3 regions of the Nocardia sp. NPDC056564 genome follow, and region 1 is predicted to be linked to each of the others. Evidence: riboswitches for the same ligand, from Rfam matches in the RefSeq annotation. Region 1 holds a riboswitch; each other region holds the start of a gene.

Region 1 (9,748 bases):
CTAGGGACACCGCCGCACGGAGTCCGTCCTCGGACCGGCCGGTACCGATGCGGAGGTACGCGGGTCAGCAACCGTCGCGGGGGTAGGCCAGGTACGGGGCGGCCCTGTGTGCCCTCGGCAGCCGCTGACTATGGTCGAAGACGGCCGTATGACGTATGTGCGAAAAGCGCCGGACAGTGCTCAAATGATCACCGAGGTGCGGGAACGTTCGCGGTCTCGCGCCGGTTGAAGCCAAGCATGACCGCAGCGCGTCTGCGGCCGACAAACGGTGTGCGGGAATGCCCGCACAGGTGTGCAGCGAAGCGACAGGAGTGGCGCACATGGGTGAGCTCAAGCTCGGATACAAGGCGTCGGCGGAACAGTTCGGCCCGCGCGAACTGGTGGAGATCGCGGTGCTGGCCGAGGAACACGGCCTGGACAGCGCGACGGTCAGCGATCACTTCCAGCCGTGGCGGCACAAGGGCGGGCACGCGCCGTTCTCGCTGGCCTGGATGGCCGCGGTCGGCGAGCGGACGAAGCGGATCCAGCTCGGCACCTCGGTGCTCACCCCCACCTTCCGCTACAACCCGGCGGTGATCGCCCAGGCCTTCGCCACCATGGGTTGTCTCTACCCCGACCGGATCATGCTCGGCGTCGGCTCGGGCGAGGCGCTGAACGAGATCGCCACCGGTTACAAGGGCGAGTGGCCGGAGTTCAAGGAGCGCTTCGCGCGGCTGCGCGAGTCGGTCGAGCTGATGCGCGCGCTGTGGACCGGCGACCGCGTCGACTTCGCCGGCGAGTACTACAACACCGTCGGCGCGTCCATCTACGACGTGCCCAAGGGCGGCATCCCGATCTACGTCGCCGCCGGCGGACCGCTGGTCGCGCGCTACGCGGGCCGCGCGGGTGACGGCTTCATCTGCACCTCCGGCAAGGGGATGGAGCTCTACACCGACAAGCTGATGCCGGCCGTCGCCGAGGGCGCCGCCAAGGCCGGACGCACCGTCGACGACATCGACCGGATGATCGAGATCAAGATCTCCTACGACACCGATCCCGAACTGGCACTGGAGAACACCCGCTTCTGGGCCCCGCTGAGCCTGACCCCGGAACAGAAGCACAGCATCACCGACCCGATCGAGATGGAGGCCGCCGCCGACGCCCTCCCGATCGAGCAGATCGCCAAGCGCTGGATCGTCGCCAGCGACCCGGACCAGGCCGTCGACCTGATCAAGCCCTACCTCGACGCCGGCCTCAACCACCTGGTCTTCCACGCCCCCGGCCACGACCAGCGCCGCTTCCTCGACCTGTTCCAGCGCGACCTCGGGCCGCGCCTGCGCGCACTGGGCTGATCCAGCGAAAAAGGCTCCGCCCGTTTCGAATGCGAACGGGCGGAGCCTTTTTCGTGACTAGCTCAGAGCGTGTTCGAGGTCGGCGAGCAGATCCTCGACGTCCTCCAGGCCGACCGAGATGCGGACCACGCCGTCGGAGAGGCCGATGGTGGCTCGCCCTTCCGGGCCCATCGCGCGATGAGTTGTGGTGGCGGGGTGGGTGATCAGCGACTTGGCGTCGCCGAGGTTGTTCGAGATGTCGATGATGCGCAGGCGATTGAGCACCTCGAAGGCCCGCTTCTTCGCCTCGTGCGCAGGCGCGTTCAGCTCGAAGGTGACCACGGTGCCGCCGGCACTCATCTGGCTCGCGGCCAGATCGTGCTGCGGATGTGATTCCAGGAACGGGTATCTCACCCAGCTGACCGACTTGTCGGTCTCCAGGAAGCGGGCGATCCGCAACGCGGACTCGGTCGAATGCCGCACGCGCAGCGGCATCGTCTCCAAACCCTTGAGCAGCGTCCACGCGTTGAACGGGCTCAGCGCCGGACCGGTATGGCGCATCAGCGTTTTCACCGGTCCGTCGATGTAATCCCGCGCGCCGAGGATGGCGCCGCCGAGCACCCGGCCCTGGCCGTCGATGTGCTTGGTCCCCGAGTAGACGACCACGTCGGCACCCAGTTCGAAACCGCGTTGCAGCAATGGGGTGGCAAAGACGTTGTCCAGCACCACCTTCGCGCCCGCGGCATGCGCGAGCTCGGTGACCCGGCGCACGTCGACCAGGGTCTGCATGGGGTTGGCCGGCGTCTCGAAGAACACCGCCTGGGTGGGCACCGACAGCGCCTGTTCCCACTGGTCCAGATCCTCGCCGTCGACGAAGACGGTCTCCACGCCCCAGCGCGGCAGGATCTCGTTGCACACCACGAAGCAGGACCCGAACAGGCTGCGCGCGGCCACGAGTCGATCGCCGGCGCCGAGCAGCGCGCCCAAAGCGGTGAAGACCGCGGACATTCCGCTCGCGGTCGCGAAGCACGCCTCGGCGCCGTCGAGCAGCCGCATCCGCTCCTCGAACATGGCCACCGTCGGGTTGCCGTAGCGGGAGTAGACGAAATGCTCCACGTCGCCGGTGAACGCGGCCTCGGCGGCCTCCGCGCTCTCGTAGACGAAGCCGGAGGTCAGATACAGCGCCTCGGAGGTTTCCTCGAAACCGGAGCGGCGCAACCCGCCACGCACGCCGAGGGTCGCCGGGCCGACGCCCTCGGGCAGCGGCTTGTCGAACGCACCACCTGTGATCACGACTGCCTCCCGACGACAGAGCTCCGCGACAACGCGTCCACCGAACAGCAGTTACTCATGACTGCCGCCAGGGCAGGCCGAGGGCGCGCCAGCCGGCGCCGCCGCGATGTCCGTCCGCGTCGAGCGGGCCCTCGAAGCCCTCGAGCACGTTGTACGAGGTGCCGAACCCGGCCTGGGTCGAGGCGATCGCCGCGCCGATCGAGCGCTGGCCGGAGCGACAGAGGAAGATCACCGGAGCCTCCGGGTTGTGCCCGTCGAGCGCGGTGACCAGCTGCTCGGTGAACTCGCCGTTGCGCGTTCCGGTCGAATCGACCCACTCGATCAGCACCGTCGGGCGCTCGATCGAGCTGGTGTCGGGCACGCCGACGAACTTCCATTCGGCCTCGGTGCGCACGTCGACCAGGACGGCTTCGGGATTGTCGCGCAACAGATCCCAAGCCTGCTGCGGGGTGATGTCACCGGCATAACTCATCTGGACCCTCCTAGAATCCGCACTTGCCACGCTCAGGTTTGACGCGCGGCCAGGTCGTCACCCGGAGCACCCCACCGCGGAGGAGGGTTGCCGACCAGTATTGCCGGGGCTTGACACTGGTTCTCATGACCTTCTGCTGAGATTGCCTGGATGAGGGCCACCCTGTCAAATGGCTGCTCACGGTATGAGAATGCTCAATTACAGACCAACCATTTGTCGCCGGAGCGGGTCAGATTCCAGGTGGAAGTCTGCTCGACGCCGTCGACCTTGGTGGTGACCGTGGCCTTCGCCCGATCGCCGTCCCGCTGCGGATCGACGAGTTCGGTAATTTCCACGGTCTTTCCGCCGCCGGAACGCCCGGCGAGTGGGGAGCGTTTCGGGTCGAAGCCGGCACAGCCCGCGCCAGGTGGGGGCACCAGATCGGTGCTGTTCGACCCCTCGACGAAGTTGCGCACCGCGGCGGCGATCCGGTCGGAATCTGTGACATTTTTCTCAGCGGGCGACATGACCCCGCCGATGATGATCGCGCCGAGCACGATGACCGCGAGGACGGCCGCGGCGACGAACGGTGCCACGGAACGCTTGTCGGTCTGATCGACCGTGATGACTTCGTCCTCGGCGGGTGACTCCTGATCGCTCATACGACGATGATCCCTGGTCGGCGGGGATATCCGGCGCTCGCCCCCCCCCCGGCGTGGAGGACCGCAGGCGGCGACGCTCGGTGCGCCACGCGCGGATCGACGCCGCGAGATCGGGTAACCCGGACAGAACGCCTAGGGTGGCATCCATTCGGTTCGCGCACCGCCGAGGGCGGCATCGGCGGTCACCGATAGAATCGCGAGACTGCGGCCTGCTGTCATAGCCGCGACTGAGGTGGCCACGAGCCGACAACCGCAGTGTCCGCGCCGTCAGGTGCAACCAGCCAGCGCGTAACTTAGCCTAGGCTAAGCAAGACGCCGTTAATTGTTCTCGACCATAAGGGTGCGCGTAAAAGATGACCGACAAGAGTGCAGAGTCGAATAGCGGTGTTCGCGAGCCCTCCGTGGTTACGCAGGCTGCCTCCTCCGGGCTTGACGCGCACACCGCGGAAGACCGCCCGCTCCGCATCGCCATCGTCGGCGCCGGGCCCGCGGGAATCTATGCCGCCGACGCCCTGATGAAGTCGGATGCCGAGGTGAGCATCGACCTGTTCGAGCGCATGCCCGCGCCGTTCGGGCTGATCCGCTACGGCGTCGCGCCGGACCACCCGCGGATCAAGGGCATCATCACCGCCCTGCACAAGGTGCTGGACAAGCCGCAGGTCCGCCTGCTCGGCAATATCGACTACGGCACCGACATCACCCTCGATGATCTGCGCACCTTCTACGACGCGGTGATCTTCTCCACCGGCGCCAATGCCGACCGCGCGCTGGGCATCCCCGGCATCGGCCTGGACGGCTCCTACGGCGCCGCGGACTTCGTCTCCTGGTACGACGGGCACCCGGACGTGCCGCGCACCTGGCCGCTGGACGCGGAGAAGGTCGCCGTGCTCGGCGTCGGCAACGTCGCGCTCGACGTGGCCCGCGTGCTGGCCAAGACCGGCGACGAGCTGCTGCCGACCGAGATCCCGCCGAACGTCTACGCGGGCCTCAAGGCGAACAAGGCGCTCGAGGTGCACGTGTTCGGCCGCCGCGGCCCGGCGCAGGCCAAGTTCACCCCGCTGGAGCTGCGCGAGCTCGATCATTCGCCGACCATCGAGGTCATCGTCGACCCGGAGGACATCGACTACGACGAGGGCTCCGAGGCCGCGCGCAGGCACTCCAAGCAGGTCGACATGATCGCGAACACGCTCGAGCAGTGGGCGATTCGCGATGTCGGCAATCGCCCGCACAAGCTGTTCCTGCACTTCTTCGAGTCGCCCGCGGAGATCCTCGGCGAGGACGGCAAGGTGGTCGGCCTGCGCACCGAGCGCACCCAGCTCGACGGCACCGGCAACGTCAAGGGCACCGGCACGTTCAAGGAATGGGACGTGCAGGCGGTCTACCGTGCCGTCGGCTACCTGTCGCAGAACCTGACCAACCTGCCGTTCGACGACCAGGCAGGCACCGTGCCCAACGAGGCGGGCCGGGTGATCGCCGACGAGAACGCCGACGGCGCCGACCGTTACGTCCCGGCCACCTACGTCACCGGCTGGATCAAGCGCGGCCCGGTCGGCCTCATCGGCCACACCAAGGGCGACGCCAACGAGACCGTGGCCTGCCTGCTCGACGACAGCGCGAACTTCACCCCGGCCGCCAAGCCGGAGCTGGACGCGGTCACCGAGTTCCTGGAGAGCAAGGGCATTCCGTTCACCACCTGGCAGGGCTGGTACCGCCTGGACGCGCACGAGCGCTCGCTCGGCGAGCCCGAGGGCCGCGAGCGGGTCAAGGTCGTCGAGCGCGAGGACATGCTGCGCGCCAGCGAGCCGCACAAGGTCTAGTCCGGCCGGGTTTGTTACCTCCACGACAGCAGAAAAACTCGCACTGAGGCATTCTGTACAGGTGTTCGATGCCCATCTCCACATCTTCGATCCGCGGTTCCCGCGGTTCGAGAACGAGGGCTACCTGCCCGGCCCGTTCACCATCGCCGACTATCGAAAGCGCATGTCCCGCTTCGATATCGGCGGCGGAGCCGTGGTCAGCGGGTCCTTCCAGGGCACCGATCAGACGTACCTGAGGGCGGCCCTCGCCGAGCTCGGCGAGGGCTGGGTCGGGGTCACCCGGCTGGACCTGGACGCCACCGACGACGAGATCATCGAGCTGGACCGGATCGGCGTGCGCGGGCTGCGGTTCAACCTCAAGCGCGCCGCCGCCGACATCACCGGCATGACCCTGCAGGCGCTGCGGGCGCACGAGCTGGTCGGCTGGCATGTCGAGGTGTACATCGACGGGCAGATGCTCGCGTCGTTGCAGCCGGTCATCTCGAAACTGCCGGTGTTCTGCATCGATCATCTCGGCATGTCCGACGAGGGCCTGCCCTATCTGCTCGATCTGGTGGATCGCGGCGCGCGAGTGAAGGCGACCGGGTTCGGCCGGGTCGCGCTGAGCGTCCCCGACACCCTGCGCCGCATCCACGCGGTCAACCCCGAGGCCCTGATGTTCGGCACCGACCTCCCCGGCACCCGCGCGGGCCGCCCCTTCCGGGACTCCGACGTCGACCTCATCTGCGACGTGGTCGGCACCGACATGTTCGCCGTCCTGGAAGACAACGCCCGCGCCTTCTACCGCCTCCCCGCCCGCCCCCGCCCCCTACCGGCCGACCCGAACCCCACGCTGCCGTTGTACGCCGAACAACCAACCCTCCCGATCCGCCGCGATGCCCTTCCCAAATCCGAAGCGGCAGACACCATCCCGTTTCCCGTCATCGAGTAGATCGGTCGCCCAAAGACTTTCGGCTGTCGTCCGAATATCTGACATTATTCGAATTCTCCTACCGGTACACTCAATACACCGAAGGGGGTTCAATTGTCATCGAATCACACACCGAACCCGACACCCCATCGCACGAACCTTAGTGTGCGCAGCACACTAGCGGCCGTCCGGTCCGCAAAATTCTTAGATAAACTCATGATCCGCGCGGGGACAGCGCGCCGGGCGCAGACAGGCAAGTCGAGGTTCCGCGTGTACTTCGCCCGAGCGATGGACGGCGAGACACACGACGATATCCTGCGAACGGCAGCGGTCGTGCGCGCGGAACTTCGATTCATCGACGCCGAGATGATCGATCCGTTCACGACTACCGAACTTTCCGCCCGTGATGAATGTACGAGCTCGGCCGAATTCGCTGAACGGATCGTTCTGGACGACCTGGCCCTTTTGGCCACGGCTGACGCAATCTTGCTGGATATGACGATTCCAGCCAGAAACTATATCGGCTGCTCGTGCGAACTCGCATATGCACACACAATGAATATCCCAGTCTTTGCATACGTAGGCGATACGGGATACGAGAAACGCAGTTGGCTGGTTTATCATGCAAAAGTTGTGACCAGAACACGAAGCCAGTGCCTGGGCGCGCTCCACGCTTGGAGCGCGACTCATATTTCGACCTGATATTCACCATCGAGGTTTCGCATGTCCGCCACAGACTGCTTTCTCTGCGAAATACCGCAAACCGTTCCGATGAAGCTGCCGCGCTACGATCGGCCACTGGCCGCCTGGCCGGGAACCGGATACGCCATTCCCGCACTCGGGGCGCTCGCACCCGGTCACCTCCTTGTGGTTCCGGAACAGCACTGGTTCTCCACCAGCTCCATCTCGGCGAACGCAACCGAGTTCGCGGCTTTCACCCTGGAAGTGCTCGGCCGGGTCGAATCGCATTATGGCCCGGCGACAGTATTCGAGCACGGTGCGTGTGCACTGCAAATCCGCCGCTCGGCCTGCGTGGCGCACGCCCATCTGCAGATACTTCCCGGCAAATACGCGCTGAACACCGTGGTGGACACCATACCGCGCGCCTCATTCCGCTCGATCGCCGAGTTCATCGGATCCGGCGTCGAGCAGCGGGGTTATCTGATGTATCAAGAGCCAGGCGACAGCGTTTGCTACATACCGGATCCTGCCGTGTCACAACTGGTCCGACGGCACGTGGCCGCACAGGTCGGACGACCGACAGAGTGGGACTACCTGCTGTTTCAAAATCACGACACAATTGCCGACACGATTCGGAATCTCTCCAGTTTGAACGATGTACGTACTGGCTGAGCGTAGAAGGCCTAGCATGTCGTCCATGCCAATGGGACATGTTGTCACCCAGCTCAGCATATGGGACGAGTGGCACGGGGAACGCGATATCCAGAGTCGTGGTAGTTCGCAAGAGGAACTAAGCAACATGCTACTCGAGGCATTGGATCCGCTGCCCGGGAAGCGCATCCTCGAGCTCGGCTGTGGCCAGGGGCGTGACGCGATAAAGTTCGCCGAAAACGGCGCGGAGGTGTGCGCATCAGATCTTTCCGAAATTGCTATCGAGAAGGCTCAGAAGAATGCCGCATCCGCAGGGGTGAACATACTTTTCGATCGACACGATATGAGCAGCGGGCAACTCCCGCAATTCGGGATAGACCAGTTCGACGGGATCTTCTGCCATCTTTCGCTGCACTACTTCACTAATACTGTTACCGCACAGCTATTCAAGCAGATCGCCGATTCGACGCGCCGTGGCGGATTTCTGGCTTTCATGGTGAAATCCACAAAGGACCCGTATTTCAGGCTCGGCGATAAGTTGGAGGACAATATGTTCAGACGCAAGGGTCATGTGCGTCACTTCTTTTCCCGAGATTACACTCTGAATCTACTTCTCGCAGACTGGGATGTGCTCTCCTTCGACGAGCCATCGGAATGCTACCAAAGCGCGACAGCGAGTCACTTCATTCGAGTTCTCGCCAGAAAGAGCTAGCCAGGTTCGTACCGTCGTGATAATAGGATTCGATCTGGCACTGCTCGATCAGACCATTGCTCGATCCATCGACCTACTCGTTTCGACGCATTCGCAGACGGCGTCGAACAGCGGTGGCTGGTACCACAGACTGGATGATCCGACACCTGGGCCGTCGGCGACTGCTGTTGCATTGGAAACCCTTGCGCGATGCGATGTGCAGTCACCGCTGCTCGGTGCCGGACTCCAGTTTCTTCGGTCGCGACAGTCAACCGCGCCCGATCGACTGCGGAATGGCGGGTGGGCCGTCAACACCAGCTTCGGCCACCCCCTGCTCGAGGCGACAGCAGTAGTCACGAGGTTTCTCGGCTACGCAAAAGTGCAGTGCCTCGATTCATCTCCGGATCTAGAACGGGCCGTGGCTTGGATCCTGGCAAATCAAGACGGTAGCGGCGGCTGGGGATCCTTCCTCGGTCAACCGCCACGAACGTGGCTGACCTGCCTGGCGCTACAAGCGCTGCACGAGGCGAGCCCGCTCGAACCCGCGATCAACCGCGGGGTCGATTGGCTAGTGCGTCAGCGTTCCCGTTCAACTCCCTCCGCATGGGGTGAATCCCGCCTGTCGGAGCCGACTGTCGTCCACACCTCGTACTGCCTGCTGCTATTGCGCCAGTTAGCGGCAGCGCGCACGGATCGCCGGCACGCGGAGGCGGTCGAGCACGGATTTCGCTGGCTCACCGAACATTTGAACTCCAGTTCGATATTCGACGAGGGTTCGCGCGTGGAGAGTTACAACATCACCGGAAACGTGGATGGCCGCGATGTCACGTGGCACAGCCAGGTGTGGCACCACGGGATGCCCTACGCCCTCTCCGCAATGCTCCGGCACCCGAACGGCGTCCCGCCGGTGACGGCCGCAGTCCTGAGGACTGTCATGGATTCTCAGCTGCCTGACGGCCACTGGCCGAATATCGATAGCGCGTCTGGCCGCTCCATCTGGGACGTGTATCCGTTCGTATTGTCGGTGATGGATGCCCGAACCGTGCCCTTCCACAGGTCGAGCAGCCGAATCGACTGGTTGAGCGACGACGCCGTCGTTGTGCGCCATGGGGCCACGAAGACAACATCCCTGGCCAGGCTCGGCTGGTCGTCCCGGCGCGACCAGTTGGTTACCTTGACGAAGCGACACTGGGCGACGATTCTGCTGACCGCCTGCGTAGCAGGCAGTTTGGTGCTCTGGCGGCTCGGCGTGATCGAACCTAAGGACATCGCGCTCGGCCTC
Region 2 (9,748 bases), on a different contig from region 1:
AGGCTGTGGTCCTGACCCTTCGTGACCATCAACCCTCCCGCCAGATCGTCTCGAAATTTCGCAGGCAACGTGAGTCGCCCCTTGTCGTCCAGCCGAGGTGTGTAGGTACCGAGAAACAACTCGATACCTCCCTAGTCGATCACCTCGATGGTCGGCCTTTCCGGTAGTGCGCGCTCCACATTACCCCACTTTCCCCCACTTTCAATCGAAACTGCCGGTGATCTGGCTCCCGGCTCAGACGATTCCGCAGGTCATCCCAGCTATCACCATGGTGGAGAACTTTTTGCGTGTTCTGCCGACACGCACAGTCCGCATGGACAAAGGCCCGGAAACACCCAGCAAACGCCCAGGTGCGAGGTTGCCCGCCCGTGGATTGGGGGGAAGTGGGGGATCTTGTGGGGAGATGTGGAGCAAGTGCCGCGCGACCCGCGCGGAGATCATCGACGGTCCGCGGTCATCCGCACGCGAGACGGCGACGCCGCACCGGATCGGTGCGGCGTCGCCGTCTGTCTGTAGATATCAGGCTACGAGCGGGCTAATCCTGCTCGAACCGTCGCCGGAATCGGTCCTCCATACGTTCGGAGAAACCACCGGACTTACGTTGGCGCCCACGTTGTCCGGCCGTTCCACCGCTCGGACCGCCGGGCGTGGCGTCGCCGCCGGCCCGGTCACCCTTCGCCATGCCCTTGGACGTGCCGACCAGCAGCAGTACGCCGGCCGCGAACATGACGATGAATCCGACCAGACTGATGATCGGGAAGCCGCCGGGCTTCACCGGAGCGGCGATGCCGGCGACGAGTAGGAACAGACCAAGGACGAACAAGGCCGCGGCCTGGAGTCTGCGACGACTCGAGGTCGAGCGAAGGCGCCCGCCGCGGACGGACGACGCGAACTTCGGATCCTCAGCATAGAGCGCGCTCTCGATCTGTTCGAGCATGCGCTGCTCGTGCTCGGAGAGTGGCACGGTACCTCCCCCGGCACTAGGCGTGGCTGTCGCCTCCGGGTAGGCGACCTGATAGCCGACCTTGGCGGCTATCTGACACCAATGATACGAGTTCGATCAGGGCCGTACCACCTAGTCGCCCATAACTATGTGGGCGTGCCGCCGGTCACTATCCGGTCATGCCGTTTGTCCACCCCGGTGCGGGGCGCAACCGAGCCGATGCGCTAAGGAGATCTTCGACGTCGTGCAGGAATGCTCCTACCCGCGAATAGAACTCGTCGGCCTCGTCATCGTCGATGTCGCGATCGAGCCCGGCCTCCAGCGCGGCCCTGGTCTCCGACCGCGCGCTGAAGTAATCGGACCACATGACGAACTCGGGCGCGGCGGACTGCATCAGCACCCACGCGTTGCGCGAACGCGCCCGCGGCGCGTTGTCCGCGCCGGTGAGCGCGATGACCGCGCCGGCCCCGCGCAGGGCGGCGATGTACGCGGCGCGGAAGCGCTCGCGCGGGTCCCGCTCCCCCGCCGCCTGCATGAGCAGGCCGTCGGCCCGTTGCAGCAGCTTGCCCGCCCGGCCCGGCTGTCCCGGATACTCGACTCGACCAGACATCTCGCCAGTCCCTCCGCCATCGCGTACCTGTGGTCAACACCGCCTTGGTGTGATCGAACAGGCATTCGAACGTTTGAATTGAGTTTGAATATAGAGACACCCACCGACAAACTTCCGCGCCCGCAGTGGACCCGACGAGAGCCATGACCGCCGTCAAGCCAAATCACACCCCCGCACCTGTCGTAGTCGACCTCTCCGTCGCGGCACTGCGCTCCCGGCTGCACGATGCGCTGGCAGTGTATGTCGCGGCGATGGACTATCCGCGCGGCACCGAACACCATCGCGCACCGATGTGGACCGAGCACACCACCCGCCCCGGCTGGCAGGCCGTCGCCGCGGTGGTGCCCGACGATTCGGGGCACGTCGACCTCCGCTCCGCGCCGATCGTGGCGATCGCCTACGGCTATCGCGGCGCCGCGCACCAGTGGTGGCATCAGCAGGTGCACAGCGGGATGCGCCGCTCCGGCTGGCCGGAACATTCGACGCGCGAACTGCTTTCGGACTATTTCGAGCTGACCGAGCTGCACGTGCACCCGTCGGCGCAGGGGCTCGGCATCGGCAGCACGCTGCTCGAACGACTGCTGCGCGACCGGCCGGAGCAGGCGGTGCTGCTGTCCACCCCGGAGGTGGCCGGCGAGGACAACCGGGCCTGGCGGCTGTACCGGCGGCAGGAATTCACCGACGTGGTACGGAATTTCGTGTTCACGGGCGACAATCGGCCGTTCGCCATCCTCGGACGGCGGCTGCCGCTGTGACGCCGAGCCTTCGGGGTACCGGCGTGAGGGTCACGTGACGGTCGTTGTCGTCGGCTCGGGGCACAACGCGCTGGTCGCCGCCTGTTATCTCGCGCGGGCCGGGCACGCGGTGGAGGTGCTCGAGCGCGACGAGGTGCTCGGCGGGGCGGTGTCGACGGTCGAGCGGTTTCCCGGGCATCTGGTCGACCGCGGGTCGTCGGCGCACATCATGGTGCGGCACACCGGGATCATCGAGGAGCTCGAACTCGACCGCTTCGGGCTGCGGTATATCGATTGCGACCCTTGGGGTTTCACGCCGGGCTCCGATGGCCGCGCAGCACTGGTGTTCCATCGCGACCTGGATGCGACCTGCGCGTCGATCGCGGCCGCCTGTGGCGAGCGGGATGCCGACGCGTACCGGCGGTTCGTCGAGGTGTGGGGCCCGCGCAGCGCCAGGGTGATGCGCGCGTTCGGCGGCGGGCCGACGCCGGGACGGCTGCTGCGCTCGTTCTGGGGGCTGGACGCGAAGGACGGCGGGAGCGCGCTGTCGCGGGAGTTCTTGCAGTCCGGGGACGCGTTGCTGGACACGCACTTTCAGGACGAACGACTCAAGGCGTCGCTGGCCTGGTTCGGCGCGCAGTCCGGTCCCCCGATGTCCGAGCCGGGCACCGCGCCGATGGTGGGGTTCGCCGCGTTGATGCACACGCTGCCACCCGGCCGCGCGGTCGGCGGGAGCGGCGCGCTGTCCGCGGCGCTGGTGCGGCGGCTGCGTTCCGACGGCGGGGTCGTGACGGCGGGCGACGCGGTGACCGAACTGCGGCGCGCCGGGGACGGCTGGCGGGTGCGCACCGCGTCGGGGCGAAACCTGCACGCCGACACCGTTATCGCGGGCGCGCACGTGCTGACCACGCTGGATCTGTTGGGCGCGGGCGGATTCGACGCCGCCGTGCTGGACGACTGGCGGCGGCGGATCCGGGTCGGGCCCGGGATCGGCATGGTGGTGCGGGTGGCGACTCGCTCGCTGCCGAGTTATCCCGGCAGCTCGCTCGGCGAATCCGCGCGCGGCCTCCAGTTTCTCGTGTCCGACCGGCGGCAGCTCCGGCTCGCGCACGGGGCCGCGTCGGCCGGCGACCTGCCGCCGCGGCCGGTCGTGCTGGCCATGAGTTTCAGCGCGCTGGACCCGAGCATCGCGCCGCCGGGTGAGCATCAGCTCTCGCTGTGGGCGCAGTGGCATCCGTATCGGCTGGCCGACGGCAGCGAGTGGGCCGCGCACGCCGAACCGGAGGCCGATCGCATCATCGCCGAAGTCGACTCCTACGCACCGGGTTTCGCCGATTCGGTGCTGCGCCGGTTCGTGCAGACACCGGTCGATCTGGAGCGCGAGCTGGGGCTGCTGGGCGGCAATGTGATGCACGTGGACATGTCGCTGGACCAGATGATGCTGTGGCGGCCGCTGCCGGAGCTGTCCGGCCAGCGCGTGCCCGGCGCCCCCGGGCTCTACCTGACCGGCGCGTCCACCCATCCCGGCGGCGGCGTCTCCGGTGCCAGCGGCCGCAGCGCCGCCACCCTGGCCCTCCGCGACCTCCGCCGCCGACTCCCGTTGCTGCGCAGGCGATGACCCCGCCCCCGCACCACTTTCGATTTCCCGCACCGAAATTCGCATGCGATTTTCGGTGCGGGAAATCAGGAGGCGTGCGGCGGTGAGTGGCGCACATGCGACAGTGCGTCAGGGTGTGCCGGTCGGGTTGGCGGTGGCGCTGGTGCTGGTGCAGATCGCCTATCCGCTGACGTCCGGTGCTGCGCGGGACCGGGTCACGGTGGCGGTCGTGCTGCTGTCGGCGGGCACGGCGCTGGCGCATGCGACCGCGACCCGCGGGATTCGTTATGCGGCGGGGTTTTCGGTAATCGTGTCGGGGCTCGGGTTGGCCGCCGAGGTCGCCGGGACCGCGACGGGCATTCCGTTCGGGTGTTACGCGTACGCGGTCGATCGGCTCGGGCCCGCGCTCAGCGGGGTGCCGCTGGTGGTTCCGCTGGCCTGGACCGGTGGGTTGTATCCGATCTGGGTCGTCGCGGGGCTCCTGTCCCGCCGCGCGCTGTCCCGGATCGGGCTGGCGGCGCTGGGCGCGGTCGGCTGGGACCTCTTCCTCGACCCGCAGATGGTCGCCGACGGGCAATGGGCCTGGTGCGACACCGGCTCGGGGCTGCCCGGCCTGGCGGAGATCCCGGTCACCAACTATCTCGGCTGGTTCGCGGTGGCGCTGCTCATGGGTGCGCCGCTGACCGTCCTGGATCGGGCGCTGCCCGCGTCAGCGGGGCTGGACACCGGTTCCGCGATATCCGTGCCGGTGGCGGTTTTCCTGTGGACCTGGCTCGGTTCCGCGCTCGCGCACGCGGTCTTTCTCGGCCTGCCGATCTCGGCGGGCTACGGCGGTGCGGCACTGGCCGTACTGGGCCTTCCGCTGCTGCGCCACCTGCGCCTTTCCCGCCCGCGACCGGAACCCACGGACTAGCCGCGACACATCGCGCGCCTCGTTCCGCCCGTCGCGTGGGCATCTGGACGGACGGCCTGGCACGATGTCTCCGTGCAGCCGAGTCCCGTCACCACGATGCCCGATGCCCCGGTACTACCGTCGCCGCGGACGCGCCGCCTTGGCGTGCGTGTCGCCGCGGCCGTTCTGCTCGCGGCATTGCTGGTGCCCGTCCTCGCGGGCTGCCTGCGGGTGCAGGTGTCGATGGGTGTTTCGTCCAACGACCGCGTCTCCGGGCGGATCGTCGCCGCGGTGGTGCCCGCCGAGCCCAATGACAAGGGCCCGCAGCTGAAGGCGCCGGACTCGCTCGCCGCGAAGGTGCGGGTGGAGTCCTACTCGCAGGATGGTTACGTCGGTAGTCAGGTGTTCTTCGAGGACATGTCGTTCGGCGAGGTCGGCCAGCTCGGGCAGCTGTCCGAGCAGACCCAGGGCATGTTCCAGCTCCAGTTCCAGCGGGCCGGCGACCTGGTCAGCCTGACCGGCCGGGTCGACCTGAAATCCGTGCCGCCGCACGGCTCCGACGTGCAGTTCACCATCGCGTTCCCGGCCCGCGTGGCCAAGACCAACGGCAACCGCGAGGGCGACAACATCGTGTCCTGGAAGCTGCCCGCCGGCGACGTCTCCACGCTGCGCGCCGAGGTCAGCTACGCCGACCCGAACACCCGCTCGTTCGCGGGCTGGGCCGGCATCGTCGGCGGCATCACCCTCGCCGTCGCCGCCATCATCGCGGCCATGGCCTATATGGACCGCAACCCGCCCGCGCCGGGCGCGCCCACCGGTCTCTCCTGGAGTCGGTGGTGGAAATCGGTCAAGCAGAACCGCTGAGTTCCGTTCGGCGGGGCGCGGTTCGGGCCGGCGCCGCGCTCTCGCTGGCCGGCGCGGGGATCGCGCTCTACAACCGGATCACGGTGCGCCCGTTGACGAATCACGCGACCAGCGTGATCGAGCCGGTCGCGGTCTGTGTACCGGCCCGGAACGAAGCCACCCGGCTGCCCGCGCTGATCGCGGATCTGCGGGCGCAGCGCGGGGTCGCGCGGATGAGCGTCGTGATTCTCGACGACGCGTCGGGCGACGAAACCTTCGCGGCCGCCGTGGACGCGGCCGCCGGCGATCCACGAATCACGGTGTTGCGCAACGACACCGAACCGCCACCGGGGTGGACCGGCAAAGCCGCCGCCTGTGCGCGATTGGCCGACGCGGCGGCCGCGCCGGTCCTGATCTTCGTCGACGCGGATGTGCGCCTGGCGCCCGGTGCGATAGCGGCGGCAGTCACCGAATTGCGGAAGCGCCGGGTCGCGTTGATATCCCCGTGGCCGATGCAGCGGGCGGAGTCGCTCGCCGAGGCCCTGGTGCAGCCGTTGCTGGCTTGGTCGTGGGCGGCGACGCTCCCGATCCGGCCGGCCAACCGGAGCCTGCGCCCCTCGACTTCCGTTGCGTGCGGCCAATTTCTGGTGTTCGACACCGCCGCCTATCGCGCCGTCGGCGGACACGCGGCGGTGGCCGCCAGCGTCACCGAAGACCTCGATATCGCCCGGACCCTGCGCCGCGCAGGGCAGCCCACCGCGCTGGTCGCCGCAGGACTCCTGGCGAGCACTCGAATGTACGAGAGCGCAGCCGAGCTCTATGCCGGGTACACCCGCTGGCTGTGGTCCGCGTACGGCGGCACCAGCACGGGCGGTGCGACCGTGGGAACGCTTGCCGCCCTGGCTTATTGGGTGCCGCCGCTGGCGGCTCTAGGGGGCCGTGGCGCGGTGCGCCGCGCGGGTGCGCTCGGCTATGCGGCCGCCGTCACCGGCCGGCTGCTGGCGCGGTCGCTCGAAACTCGCAGGCTTCGCGCCGCCGATGTCCTTGCGGCCGTGGCTCACCCGTTCTCGGTGGCTGCGTATCTGCTGCTGTGGGCACGATCCCGACGCGCTCGGCGACGCGGCGCATTGCGCTGGAAGGACCGCGCACTCGACTCCGACGTCGGGCACCCCTGCGGGCGCGCTGCCGCGTACCCTCCGACCAGCGCGCAGCGCTGAGCAGCGCACGCGCACAACGGAGTCGGTCTCGCGCCGCCTCACGGAACCTCGGTGATCCCCACCGTCGGCAGGAAGAAACAGGATTTGCCGCCGTTCTCGACCGTGCCGAAGACCGCCGCGAGCACGGTCCCCTGCCCCGTGTCGACCGGCACGGCGCGCACGCCGCCCATCGGCAGGGCCGCGAAGAAGAAGTCCTGGATGGCCCGTTCGGCGATGGGGCGCAGGGCGATCGGCACCTCGGCCGGGATCATCGCGCGCAGGATGGTGGACAGCGGGCCCATCGACGCGACCCCGCCGCGGCCGCTGGTCACGTTCAGCCAGGCGACCTGCATGCCGGTGGTGTCCGGTCCGTCCTGGTTCAGGCCGTAGGGAACGAAGGTGAACATGGTCTGCCCGGCCTTGACGGCGGACAGGTCGAGTCCTGGGATGGTGACCGAGGTCTTGGGCCACGGCCCCGGCACCGCACCGGCCACGGCCGGGGCCAGGCCGAGGGAGTTGCCGTTGAGGCAGTACGCGGCCGCGGTCGGATAGAGGAACGGCTGCATGCCGAACGCGCGCAGGCCGTCGATCGCGGCGTTGTAGACGCCGAACAGGTCGCCGGGCGCGACGGCGCCGGTCTGCCCGGAACGGTCGGTGACCACCGGCGGAACCGGCGCGACGGGCGGATTGGGGGCCGCGCCCGCGGACGTGGCCGCGAGCGCCAGCGCGACCGAGCAGGTCGCGACAGCGGACAATACGGTCAGACGGCGCGTTACGGCCACGGAGACCTCTTCTCATCGTCGACGCGATCGAAGGCTGACGGTACTCCGGCAAACGCGCTGAACTGGCCGTATTACCCACGGCAAGCCATCGGCGTGTCTTCGGGACAGCGGCGGCGGTGCTCCGTTCGCGGGGTCCGCCCCCCGAGACTCGCGGTAGGCCGTATGCTGCTTCGCGGCGGCGCCGCCCGAGTCCGTGAGCGCCCGCCCCGCACCAGTCGACCGATCCCGAACCGACTGCGCCAGCGTATATCCGGCTATCCGATCTACCCGGCGAACCGGCCCGCGGCAAGATCTACGCTCACCCTGATTACTTCCCTTGCCTAAGGGTTCCCCTGCTGGGCATGATAATTCGGCTCGACCCTGACATCGTCCGATGTCCGGATCGACGACAACCATCCAGAGCGACCGAGAGACCTGGCTCGTCGACGTCGCAGCAACCCCCCGGTTCACCGGGTGCGGGTGCTTCCGCCGGGACCGATGGAGGAGAACCGAAGTGCGAATCGCCGCTGCCCGAGGCACCCGTTGGGGCCGCCGACACATCGACCAATGCAAGGTGACCTCCGCGAGCTGTCGGGGCTGACCCGCAGCCAGTTCGTTGCACCCGTCGCTGGCCGGGTGGTGTGACCGCGGCCCGATGTGGCGCGGTCTCGTTCGTTCTTCCGAAGGACCACGACATGAGTGAGCGCAGCGAGCGGCCGATAGGCACAGCTGCCAATGCAGTCATGACGGAGCCGAGCGCCAGCGAGGCGGAGTCATGAGTGCATCCGTTGCACCCGATGCCGTCGATAAAGCCGCTGGCCGATCCGAACCGATACTCGACCCGGTGCCGGGCGAATCCGCGGCGACAACGGCGGGCTCCGCGCCGAAGGTGGCCAAGCAATGGCATCCATGGCGCTGGGTGATCAGCGCCGTCGCGCTCATCCTGCTGGCCCAGTTCGTCCACGGGTTGGTCACCAATCCCGGGTGGGACTGGCCGACATTCGCCAAGTACATCACCGCGAAGTCGGTGCTGGCCTCGCTGAAGGTGACTTTGGAGCTCACCGCCTGGGGCACCGCGCTCGGCTTCCTGCTCGGCACCGCGCTGGCTATCGCGCGGCTGTCGAACAATCCGGTGCTGCGGGTGATCTCGTGGTGCTACATCTGGGCGTTCCGGTCGATTCCGCTCATCGTGCAGTTGCTGTTCTGGTTCAACATCGCCTACCTGTACCACACGCTCTCGGTCGGAATCCCGTTCGGCCCGGCGTTTTTCACCTTCGAGGTGAACGGCGTGATCAGCGGGTTCACCGCGGCGGTGATCGGGCTCGCGCTGCATCAGGCCGCGTACTCGGCCGAGATCATCCGCGCGGGCATCATCTCCGTGGATGCCGGTCAGCTGGAAGCGGCTGCCGCGCTCGGCATTCCGAAGGTGCGCCAGTTCCGCTCGATCGTGGTCCCGCAGGCCATGCGCTCGATCCTGCCGAACGCGACCAACGAGGTGATCAGCCTGTTCAAGGGCACCTCGATCGTCTCGGTGATGGCGATCGCCGAGCTGTTCTACCAGGTCCAGGTGATCTACGGCCGCAACGGCCGGGTGGTGCCGCTGCTGCTGGTCGCCACCGCCTGGTACATCGTGCTCACCACCATTCTGTCGGTGGCGCAGTACTACATCGAGCGCCACTACGCCAAGGGCACGCAGCGCACACCCCCGCCGTCGCCCGCCCAGCGGGCCTGGCAGAAGCTGCGCGAGATCGCCGATTCCGGTTCCACCGCACCGCGAGGAGCGACCCGATGAGCACCGCACGCGCCGTCGAGGTCCGCGGCGTCCGCAAATCCTATGGCGCGCACGAGGTCTTGCGCGGCGTCGACCTGACCGTGCGCTCCGGCGAGGTGGTCACGGTGATCGGCCCGTCCGGGTCGGGCAAGTCCACGTTGCTGCGGGTGGTCAACCATCTGGAGTCGCTGGACGCGGGCACCGTGCACATCGACGGTGAGCTGATCGGATATCGGCTGCGCCGCAACACCTTGCACGCGCTGCCCGACCGCGAGGTGCGCAGGCAACGCTCCCGCATCGGGTTCGTCTTCCAGCAGTTCAACCTGTTCCCGCATCTGACCGTGCTCGACAACGTCACCATCGCACCGCTTTCCGCGCAAGGCCGGGATCGCAAGGAGGTC
Region 3 (9,748 bases), on a different contig from region 1:
TACGCGTCGCGCCAGCCCAGATGCTGGCCGAGCCAGGTGGCTGCGGGAACGCCGACAACATTGGCGGCGCTCAATCCGAGCATAACCGCGGCAACCGCTTTGGCGCGCTGCCCCACCGGCGCGAGGGTGGCGGCGGCCAGCGAGGCAACGCCGAAGTAGGCGCCGTGCGGCAGGCCGGAGACGAACCGGGCGAGCACCAGGGTGTGGAAGGTCGGGGCGAGCACGGTCGCCACGTTGCCCAGGGTGAACGCCGTCATCAAGGCGATGAGCAACTTCTTGCGGGAGGCCCGGGCGAACACGGCGGCGATGACCGGCGCGCCGATCACGACGCCGAGCGCGTACGCCGACACCGCGTGCCCCGCGGTCGGCTCGGATACCCGCATGGCGCGCGCGATGTCCGGCAGCAAACCCATGGTGACGAATTCTGTTGTGCCGATACCGAACCCGCCGAGCGCCAGCGCGAGCATGGCAGGCACATGCCACGTCGTCCGCGCGGCCTCGGGGCGTGCGGGGGCCTGGGTGGCGAGGGGTGTGGTCACGTATCCATGAAACGCTTCTCGGTGTGGTTTCGCTTCCCGAGTAAACGTGAGTTGAAACACCATGCCGTAAAGAAAACGTGCAGGTCAGAATGTAAAACCGCACATTAGGGACACCCAGGCCGCGCGACCTGGCAAATTCCATTTGGAAACAATTGGGTACACCACGCCGGCTCGGACACCCGGGCGACCGGATGTGGGCAGCGTCTCCCGGCCCCGGATTCGCTTACCGCGCCGGGAAATTCACGCGGAGCGTTGTTCGAAGGTGCGCCGGTATTCGACCGGCGTGACCCCGACGACCGCGGCGAAGTGCCTGCGCAGGTTGGCGGCGGTGCCGAGGCCGCACATCCGGCTGATCCGATCGATGCCGAAATCGGTGGACTCCAGCAGGGATTGCGCGCGGGCCAGGCGCTGGGTCAGCAGCCACTGCTTCGGCGTCGAGCCGATCGACTGCCGCAGCCGCCGGTGGAAGGTGCGCGGACTCATGGTGGCGCGCGCGGCGAGCAGCTCGACGGTGAGCGGCTCGTCGAGGTGCGCGCGGGCCCATTCCAGCGCCGGGGCCAGATCCGCCTCGGCGCGCGCGGCGACGGACAGATCGACGAACTGGGCCTGGCCGCCGGTCCGGTTCGGCGGCGCCACCAGCCGCCTGGCCAGCCGGTTCGCCGCGGCGGCGCCGAAGTCGCGGCGGACCAGGTGCAGCGAGAGATCCAGCGCGGCGGTCATTCCGGAGCTGGTGAGGATGTCGTCGTCGTCCACGTAGAGCGTGGACTCGTCCACCTCGACGGCGGGAAACCGGCGCGCCAGCACCGCAGCGTGCTCCCAGTGCGCGGTGACCCGTCGTCCGTTCAGCAGGCCCGCCGCGCCCAGCACGAAGGCGCCGTTGCACAGCGCGACCATCCGCGCGCCGCGCCGATGCGCCTCGACCAGGGCGTCGAGCAGCTCCGGCGGCACCGGGCGATCGTCGGTGGCGCAGTCGTAGGCGATCGACGGCACGAAAACGGTGTCGGCCGAGACCAATTCGGCCACGCCGTGCTCGGCGCGCAGGAACGCGCCGTGCCCGATGGCGGATTCGCCGACCTCCGGGAGCACCGAGCAGATCCGCAGGTCGTACCAGGGATCGGCGATATCCGGCTGGGGTGTGCCGAAAACCGCGCCGACCACGCCGAGTTCGTAGAGGTCCCAGGGATGCAGCACACCGGGTGTGACGGCGATGGCGACGGTATGGCCGGTCATGCCCGCCAGGATATGGCGGGAACCGTTCGCCGCTCGTCGGTCCCGCCACTCGCGCGATCCGTCCGGCCCGCGAAAACTGAGCACCGGGCGCCCACCCGACGAACTCACGGATCTACGGAGGAACGCATGACCAGCGATCACACCCCCGCGCGGGTGACGGTGCTCGGGCTCGGGCGGATGGGTTCGGCGATCGCCGAGCGCTATCTGCGGGCCGGCTACCCGACGACGGTGTGGAATCGGACGCCGGGGCGGGCACCGCATCTGGACGAGCTCGGCGCCGAACGCGCCGAATCCCTCACCGCCGCACTCGCGGGCGGCGAGCTGATCGTCGCCTCGCACATCGATACCGCGGGCGTGGCGGCCCTGCTCGGCACGGTCCCCGACGCGGTGGCCGGGCGCACGGTGCTGAACGTCTCGACCGGTCGTCCCGCCGACGCCCGCGCCCTCGCGACGTGGATCGCCGCACGCGGCGGACGATTCCTGGACGGCGCGATCCTCGGCATGCCCGCGACCCTGGGCACACCCGGCGCGCTGATTCCGTACAGCGGGTCGGCGGAGGCGGCCGACGAGCACCGCGCGACGATCGCGGAATTGGGTGCCGCGAGCTACCTCGGCGCCGACGCCGGACTGGCGGCACTGCACGACATGGCGGTGCTCGCAGGCATGTACGGCATGTTCGGCGGCTTCTTCCAGGCGACGGCGATGCTCGGCGGCGAACCGACCACGGCACACCGGCTCACCACCGAGTTCCTGGTGCCGTGGCTGCGCGCGCTGCTCGACGTCCTGCCCACCCTGGCCGCCGAACTCGACGCGGGCGAGTTCGCGCCGACCTTCGCGAGCATCGCGGAGATGGGCGCGGTGCTGGAGACGATCCGCGGCGTGAGCCGCGGGCAAGGCGTGCCCACCGACCTGCTCGACCCGATGCAGCGACTGCTCGAGACCGGCGTGGCACACGGCTTCGGCGCGGACAACTTCACCCGCGCCGTGCCGGTGCTGCGCGACACCCCGGTCCCGGCCTGACCGGAAAAACAGTCCGGGCACCCGTACCACGACGTGGTGCGGGTGCCCGTAAGGTCATCCCCCGGCGCCGGAGTAACGTCCAGCGCCGGGATATTCGCTGGTCAGCGCAGGGCGCGGGCCAGGTTGGCGTCGAGCGCGCCGAGGAATTCCTCGGTGCTCAGGTAGCCCTGATCGCCACCGACGAGCGACGCGAGGTCCTTGGTCATCTGACCGCCCTCGACGGTCTTGATGACGACATCCTCGAGGGTCTGGGCGAAGCCGATGACCTCGGGGGTGTTGTCCAGCTTGCCGCGGTGCTCGAGCCCGCGCGTCCAGGCGAAGATCGACGCGATCGGGTTGGTGGAGGTCGGCTTGCCCTGCTGATGCTGGCGGTAGTGCCGGGTGACGGTGCCGTGCGCGGCCTCCGCCTCACAGGTCTTGCCGTCCGGGGTCAGCAGCACCGACGTCATCAGGCCGAGCGAGCCGAAGCCCTGCGCCACGGTGTCGGACTGCACGTCACCGTCGTAGTTCTTACAGGCCCAGACGTAGCCGCCCTCCCACTTCATGGAGGAGGCGACCATGTCGTCGATCAGGCGGTGCTCGTAGGTCAGGCCCGCCGCGTCGAACTGGGTCTTGAACTCGGCATCGAACACCTCCTGGAAGGTGTCCTTGAACATGCCGTCGTAGGCCTTGAGGATGGTGTTCTTCGTGGACAGATACACCGGGTAGTTCTGCTGCAGGCCGTAATTGAACGAGGCCCGCGCGAAATCGATGATCGAAGCCTTGAAGTTGTACATGCCCATGACGACGCCGCCGTCTTCCGGCATCTTCACGACCTCGTGCTGGATCGGCTCGCTGCCGTCCTCCGGCGTGAAGGTGATGGTGACCGAGCCGGCCTGATACACCTTGAAGTCGGTGGCGCGGTACTGGTCGCCGAAGGCGTGACGGCCGATGATGATCGGCTTGGTCCAGCCCGGCACCAGGCGCGGAACGTTGGAGATGATGATCGGCGCACGGAAAATGGTGCCGCCGAGAATGTTGCGGATGGTGCCGTTGGGCGACCGCCACATCTTCTTGAGACCGAATTCCTCGACGCGCGCCTCGTCCGGGGTGATGGTGGCGCACTTGACGCCGACGCCGTGGCGCTTGATCGCCTCGGCCGCGTCGACGGTGACCTGATCGTCCGTCTTGTCCCGGTATTCGATGCCCAGGTCGTAGTACTCGAGATTCACATCGAGATACGGGTGGATCAGCTTGTCCTTGATGAACTGCCAGATGATCCGGGTCATCTCGTCGCCGTCGAGTTCGACGACGGTACCTTCAACCTTGATTTTGGACATGGATCTTCGTGTCCTCCTAGGATGGTGCCCTCATTGCACGGCCAGGTGAACACGCTTGTGAGCGGACCCCAGCTGTTCCAACAGACAACGTATATGCCCCGCGTTGTCCGCGAGACGTGTGGTGCAAACAAGACAAGCGTACTGCTGCCGATGATCGTGGTGTGCTGGCAGCCCCCCGAGTGAGAACCCCACGAACTTACTGACTGGTAGGTCATTCCGCAATTCGTCGCTCGTCACACCCGACGACCTCGGTCCGCGCATCGCCGAGCTGGCGATACGCGGACCGAGGGATGGTGCGGGAAATTCTCAGACGCCGACGTGGACCGGGCGCGCCCCGTCCTCGGAACCTTCGATCAGGTTCTCCGGCCGGTCCCGGATCATGAACGCGATGACCGGAACGGCGGCGAGGAAGAATCCGGCGCCGACGTAGAACGCCACGTCGTAACTGTGGATCGAGGCGCGGGCGATCAGGTTGTCGATCGTCGCGTGGCTCTCCGCGTAGGACTTGGCGGTCTGCACCGAGATGGTGGTCAGCAGGGCCGTGCCGACCGCGCCGCCGACCTGTTGCGCCGCGTTCAGCAGCGCGCTGGCCACGCCGGAGTCCGCCTCCTCGACCTGGTGCAGTGCGACGGTCTGCATGCCGACGAACAGCGGACCCATGCCGAGCGCGATCAGCACCTGCGCGGGCAGCACGCTGGTGGCGTAGCTGTCGCCGAAGCCGAGCTGGGCCAGCCACAGCAGGCCGAGCACGCCGAGCACGGCGCCGGCCACCATCAGCGGACGCGGGCCGAGCTTCGGCAGCAGCGCGCTGGTGATACCCGCGGAGATCGCGATGCCGGCCGGGAAGGGCAGGAACGCGAAGCCGGCCTTGAGCGAGGAGTAGCCGAGGGTGATCTGGAAGTAGTAGCTCAGGAACAGGAACATCGCGAACATGGCGATCGGCACGAGCAACGCCGCGAGGAACGCGCCGCCACGGTTGATCTCACCCGGAATGTGCAGCGGCAGCAGCGGATTGGCCGAGCGCCGTTCGATCATCACGAAGGCGATCAGCAGCGCGGCACCGGCGATGAGCAGGCCCAGGGTGCTGCCGGCCAGCCAGCCGTCCTCGGCCGCGCGGCTGAAGCCGTAGACGATCGAGATCAGGCCGAGCGTCACGGTGACCGCGCCGGGCACGTCGTAGCCGCCGGTGCGCGGGGCAGGCACGTCCCTGACCACCCAGGCCAGCGCGCCGACCAGGGCGAGCAGCGCGATCGGGGTGTTCACCAGCAGGCACCAGCGCCAGGAGGCGTACTCGGTGAGCGCGCCGCCGGCGATCAGGCCGAGCGCGGCGCCACCGGCGGAGATGCCGGCGAACACGCCGAACGCGGTGGCTCGTTCGCGCGCCTCGGTGAAGGTCACCGACAACAGCGACAACGCCGCGGGGGCGAGCAGGGCCGCGAACGCACCCTGCAGCGCGCGTCCGGCGAACATCTCCGCGCCGTTCTGCGCGAGCCCGGCAAGTGCCGACGCGGCGGCGAAACCGACCAAGCCGACGATGAACATCCGCCGTCGGCCGAGGTAGTCGGCCAGCCGGCCGCCGAGCAGCAGCAGGCCGCCGAAGATCAGCGTGTAAGCGGTCAGCATCCACTGCTTGTTGCCGTCGCTGATGCCGAGGTCCTGCTGCGCGAAGGGCAGCGAGATGGTCACGATGGTGGCGTCCAGCACCACCATGAGCTGGGCCAATGCGATCACGCCGAGGGCGAACCAGCGTGCCGAACTGCCTTGTTTCTGGGGAACTTCTACCGCTTGCGCAGTGTCGGTCACGGTCATCTCCTCTTCGTTCGAACTCGGTGGCTATCCTGTCAGTAAGCGACATTTGGCGTCAAGAGCAAAATGTCGCAGTACGACATTTGGCGGTTAAAGACACGAAAACTCTGGGTTGCGATAAGGTGGGAACATGCTCGAGTCACCGACGCCGACGGGCACGACTGCCGCAGCGGAGACCCCCGCGAACGCCCATCCCGGCCTGCGCGAACGCAAGAAGCAGCAGACCCGGTTGCGGATCATCGAGGTCGGGCTGAACCTGTGCGACACACAGGGTTTCGACGCGACGACGGTCGAGCAGATCGCCAACGCCGCGGACGTCTCGCCGCGCACGATCAACCGGTACTTCGACAGCAAAGAGGACATCGTGCTCGGGCCGGTGCAGGACTTCGGCCAGGCCGTGGCGCAGACGCTGCGCGAACTACCGGCCGGCGGCAACGAGCTGGAATCGCTACGTACGGCGTTCCTGCGGGTGATCGACCGAGCCGTCAGCGAACCCGGCGGCGGGCCGGTCTCGTTCCGGCAGTTCCAGCAGATGCAGCGGATCGTGCGCAGCAGCCCCGCGGTCAGCGCGCGCAGCATCGAGCACGCGGACAACAAGAACATCGCCATCGCCGCGGTGGTCGCCGAACGACTCGGCACCACGCCCTGCGCGCTGCCGGTGCGGCTGATCCTCGGCACCTGGCAGCTCATCGGTCACCTCGCGATGGAGTGCGGCGAGAGCATGTTCGACCACGACGATCTGCACGATGCCGCGACCGCGGGGCGCAACTCGTTCTGCGCGGCGTACGACGAGTTCATCCGGGTCTGCGGCGGCGCGCGGACCAGCACTTCCGGCTGAGTTCGCGGATAGGTTTCGGCCGCTGCGGGGCGGCCGGTTATGATTCCCTGAGGTCATGAGTGCCAGCGCGAAGCCCCGGCTTGCTGGACGGCAACCCTCCAGCAGCGGTGGGGTGCTCCGGGTGATGACCGGGCTCTCGAAGGTCGAGAGCAAGCGCGCTTTCAGGAGGTTCCCGAAATGTGTTGTTGTACTTCGCCCAAATCCCGATAACCCCCGTAGTTCTGGCGAACAACCCTTTTCTTTGGAGCAAAGCTCATGAGTGATTCCACCGTGCCCGCGGCCGACGTCGATCCCACCGCGCAGTGGTCCTTCGAGACCAAGCAGGTGCACGCGGGGCAGGCCCCCGACGGCGCCACCGGCGCCCGGGCCCTGCCCATCTACCAGACCACCTCGTACGCCTTCCGCGACACCGACCACGCCGCAGCGCTGTTCGGGCTCGCCGAGCCGGGCAACATCTACACCCGGATCATGAACCCCACCCAGGACGTGGTCGAGCAGCGCGTCGCCGCGCTCGAGGGCGGTGTCGCGGCCCTGCTGCTGGCCTCCGGTCAGGCCGCGGAGACCTTCGCGATCCTGAACCTGGCGTCCGCGGGCGACCACATCGTGTCCAGCCCGCACCTCTACGGCGGCACCTACAACCTCTTCCACTACTCGTTGCCCAAGCTCGGCATCGAGGTGTCCTTCGTCGACGATCCCGACGACCTGGATCAGTGGCGGGCCGCGATCCGCCCGAACACCAAGGCGTTCTACGGCGAGACCATCGCCAACCCGAGCAGCGCGATCTTCGACATCCCCGGCATCTCCGCGATCGCGCACGACGCCGGGCTGCCGCTCATCGTGGACAACACGGTGGCCACCCCGTACCTGATCCAGCCGCTGGCGCACGGCGCCGACATCGTCGTGCACTCGGCGACCAAGTACCTCGGCGGGCACGGCTCGGCGGTGGCCGGGGTGATCGTCGACGGCGGCAACTTCGACTGGACGGTGACCGACGCGCAGGGCCTGCCCCGCTTCCCCGGCTTCACCACACCGGACCCGAGCTACCACGGCGCGGTGTTCGCCGATCTCGGCGCGCCCGCCTTCGCACTCAAGGCGCGCGTGCAGTTGCTGCGCGACCTCGGTTCGGCCATCTCGCCGTTCAACGCGTTCCTGATCAGCCAGGGCATCGAGACGCTGAGCCTGCGGGTCGAGCGGCACGTGGCCAACGCCAAGGCGGTGGCCGAATTCCTGACCGAGCAGCCGGACGTCACCAAGGTGATCTACGCCGGCCTGCCGGATTCGCCGTGGTACGAGCGCGCGCAGCAGCTGGCGCCGAAGGGGCCGGGCGCGATCGTCGCCTTCGAGCTGCGCGGCGGTGTCGATGCGGGCAAGAAGTTCGTGGACGGATTAGCCCTGCACAGCCATGTGGCTAACATCGGAGATGTGCGCTCCCTCGTGATTCACCCCGCGTCGACCACACACTCACAGCTGACACCCGAAGAGCAACTGCTCGCCGGCGTCACTCCGGGTCTGGTCCGCTTGGCGGTGGGCATCGAGGGAATCGAGGACATCCTGAGCGATCTGCGTGCCGGTTTCGCGGCGGCGGCGACGTGACCTCCAGTACCGAACCGAGTTTCGCCCGTTCGTCCGGGGTGGCCCTGCCACCCCCGGACGGGCGGCTCGGCATCATCGCCATCGGCGACGTCAAGCTGGAGAGCGGCGCGGTCATCCCGCAGGTGCACCTCGCCGTGCAGCGCTGGGGCGAGCTGTCCCCCACGCTGGACAACGTGGTGCTGGTCGAGCACGCGCTGACCGGCGACTCGCATGTGGTCGGCCACCCCGACGACATCCACCCGCTGCCCGGCTGGTGGGACGGGATGGTCGGGCCAGGCTGTCCGCTCGACACCGACGAGTGGTGTGTGATCGCGACGAACGTGCTCGGCGGCTGCCAGGGCAGCACCGGACCGTCGACCCTGGCGCCGGACGGAAAGCCTTGGGGCTCGCGGTTTCCGGAGATCTCCATCCGCGACCAGGTGGCGGCCGAGGCGGCCCTGCTGGACCGGCTCGGCATCGAGCGGCTGGCCGCCGTGGTCGGCGGGTCGATGGGCGGCATGCGGGTGCTGGAGTGGATGGTCGGCGCGCCGGACCGGGTCGGCTCCGCGCTGGTGCTGGCCGTCGGCGCGCGTGCCACCGCCGACCAGATCGGCACCCAGACCACCCAGATCGCGGCGATCAAGGCCGACCCGGACTGGCAGGGCGGCGACTATCACGACACCGACCGCGCGCCGATGACCGGCATGGGCATCGCCCGGCGGATCGCGCACCTGACCTACCGCACCGAGGACGAGCTGGATCACCGGTTCGAGAACGGCGCGCAGGGCGCCGAGGATCCGTGGCGCGGCGGCCGGTACGCGGTGCAGAGCTACCTGGACCATCAGGCCGACAAGCTGTGCGGGCGCTTCGATCCCGGCACCTACGTGCTGCTGACCGAGGCGATGAACCGGCATGACATCGGCCGTGGGCGCGGCGGGGTGCGGGCGGCGCTGGCCGCCACGCCGGTGCCGTGCGTGGTCGGCGGGGTCGACTCCGATCGGCTGTATCCGCTGCGCACGCAGCAGGAACTCGCCGAAGGACTGCCGGGGTGCGACGGGCTGGAGGTCGTGCACTCGCGGGACGGGCACGACGGGTTTCTCACCGAGGCCGCCGCGGTGTCGAAGCTGCTGACCGAAACGATGCGGCTGGCCCAGCAGCACCGTCGGCCCAACGGCTGAATTCGGCTCGGGCGCTCGGAAACGTTATGCGCCTGCGTCTTTCGGTGGCGCGCCGACCAGTAGGCCGACGATCGCGTGGACGAAGCCCTCGAGCCGTTCGCGCGGGTATTCGTCGGGCTCGCTGACCGCCAGCCGGCCGAGCATCTCGGCGACCTGGAGCAGCGAGTTGGTGAGCAGCGCGGAATCCACTCCGGCCCATCGGGGTTCGAGCGCGGTGCCGATGCGGACCAGCGCTTCGGCCTGATC

What was found. A riboswitch is a leader RNA that binds a small molecule or an ion and turns the genes downstream of it on or off. The one in region 1 is predicted to bind S-adenosylmethionine.
Region 2: another riboswitch for S-adenosylmethionine. It lies ahead of ACFQ9K_RS28665 (amino acid ABC transporter permease); the one in region 1 lies ahead of ACFQ9K_RS19045 (rhodanese-like domain-containing protein).
Region 3: another riboswitch for S-adenosylmethionine. It lies ahead of ACFQ9K_RS39715 (bifunctional o-acetylhomoserine/o-acetylserine sulfhydrylase); the one in region 1 lies ahead of ACFQ9K_RS19045 (rhodanese-like domain-containing protein).

What each region holds. Positions count from the first base shown of each region.
Region 1 is NZ_JBHTUR010000007.1:10,306-20,053, reverse strand. It holds gene fgd (glucose-6-phosphate dehydrogenase (coenzyme-F420)) at 321-1,331, shown strand; gene ACFQ9K_RS19050 (O-succinylhomoserine sulfhydrylase) at 1,389-2,603, opposite strand; gene ACFQ9K_RS19045 (rhodanese-like domain-containing protein) at 2,659-3,075, opposite strand; SAM riboswitch class IV at 3,090-3,206, opposite strand; gene ACFQ9K_RS19040 (hypothetical protein) at 3,270-3,716, opposite strand; gene ACFQ9K_RS19035 (FAD-dependent oxidoreductase) at 4,118-5,533, shown strand; gene ACFQ9K_RS19030 (amidohydrolase family protein) at 5,595-6,464, shown strand; gene ACFQ9K_RS19025 (hypothetical protein) at 6,660-7,145, shown strand; gene ACFQ9K_RS19020 (hypothetical protein) at 7,167-7,796, shown strand; gene ACFQ9K_RS19015 (class I SAM-dependent methyltransferase) at 7,822-8,487, shown strand; gene ACFQ9K_RS19010 (prenyltransferase/squalene oxidase repeat-containing protein) at 8,504-9,748, shown strand, end outside.
Region 2 is NZ_JBHTUR010000013.1:95,837-105,584, reverse strand. It holds gene mraZ (division/cell wall cluster transcriptional repressor MraZ) at 1-119, opposite strand, end outside; gene ACFQ9K_RS28705 (DUF3040 domain-containing protein) at 536-964, opposite strand; gene ACFQ9K_RS28700 (SAV_6107 family HEPN domain-containing protein) at 1,113-1,553, opposite strand; gene ACFQ9K_RS28695 (GNAT family N-acetyltransferase) at 1,697-2,308, shown strand; gene ACFQ9K_RS28690 (phytoene desaturase family protein) at 2,343-3,905, shown strand; gene ACFQ9K_RS28685 (carotenoid biosynthesis protein) at 4,009-4,797, shown strand; gene ACFQ9K_RS28680 (LppM family (lipo)protein) at 4,894-5,640, shown strand; gene ACFQ9K_RS28675 (glycosyltransferase) at 5,613-6,836, shown strand; gene ACFQ9K_RS28670 (hypothetical protein) at 6,875-7,597, opposite strand; SAM riboswitch class I at 7,987-8,081, shown strand; gene ACFQ9K_RS28665 (amino acid ABC transporter permease) at 8,352-9,368, shown strand; gene ACFQ9K_RS28660 (amino acid ABC transporter ATP-binding protein) at 9,365-9,748, shown strand, end outside.
Region 3 is NZ_JBHTUR010000025.1:72,892-82,639, forward strand. It holds gene ACFQ9K_RS39685 (MFS transporter) at 1-467, opposite strand, end outside; gene ACFQ9K_RS39690 (GlxA family transcriptional regulator) at 780-1,769, opposite strand; gene ACFQ9K_RS39695 (NAD(P)-dependent oxidoreductase) at 1,896-2,789, shown strand; gene ACFQ9K_RS39700 (NADP-dependent isocitrate dehydrogenase) at 2,891-4,108, opposite strand; gene ACFQ9K_RS39705 (MFS transporter) at 4,415-5,917, opposite strand; gene ACFQ9K_RS39710 (TetR/AcrR family transcriptional regulator) at 6,045-6,752, shown strand; SAM riboswitch class IV at 6,804-6,914, shown strand; gene ACFQ9K_RS39715 (bifunctional o-acetylhomoserine/o-acetylserine sulfhydrylase) at 7,008-8,345, shown strand; gene ACFQ9K_RS39720 (homoserine O-acetyltransferase) at 8,384-9,502, shown strand; gene ACFQ9K_RS39725 (TetR/AcrR family transcriptional regulator) at 9,527-9,748, opposite strand, start outside.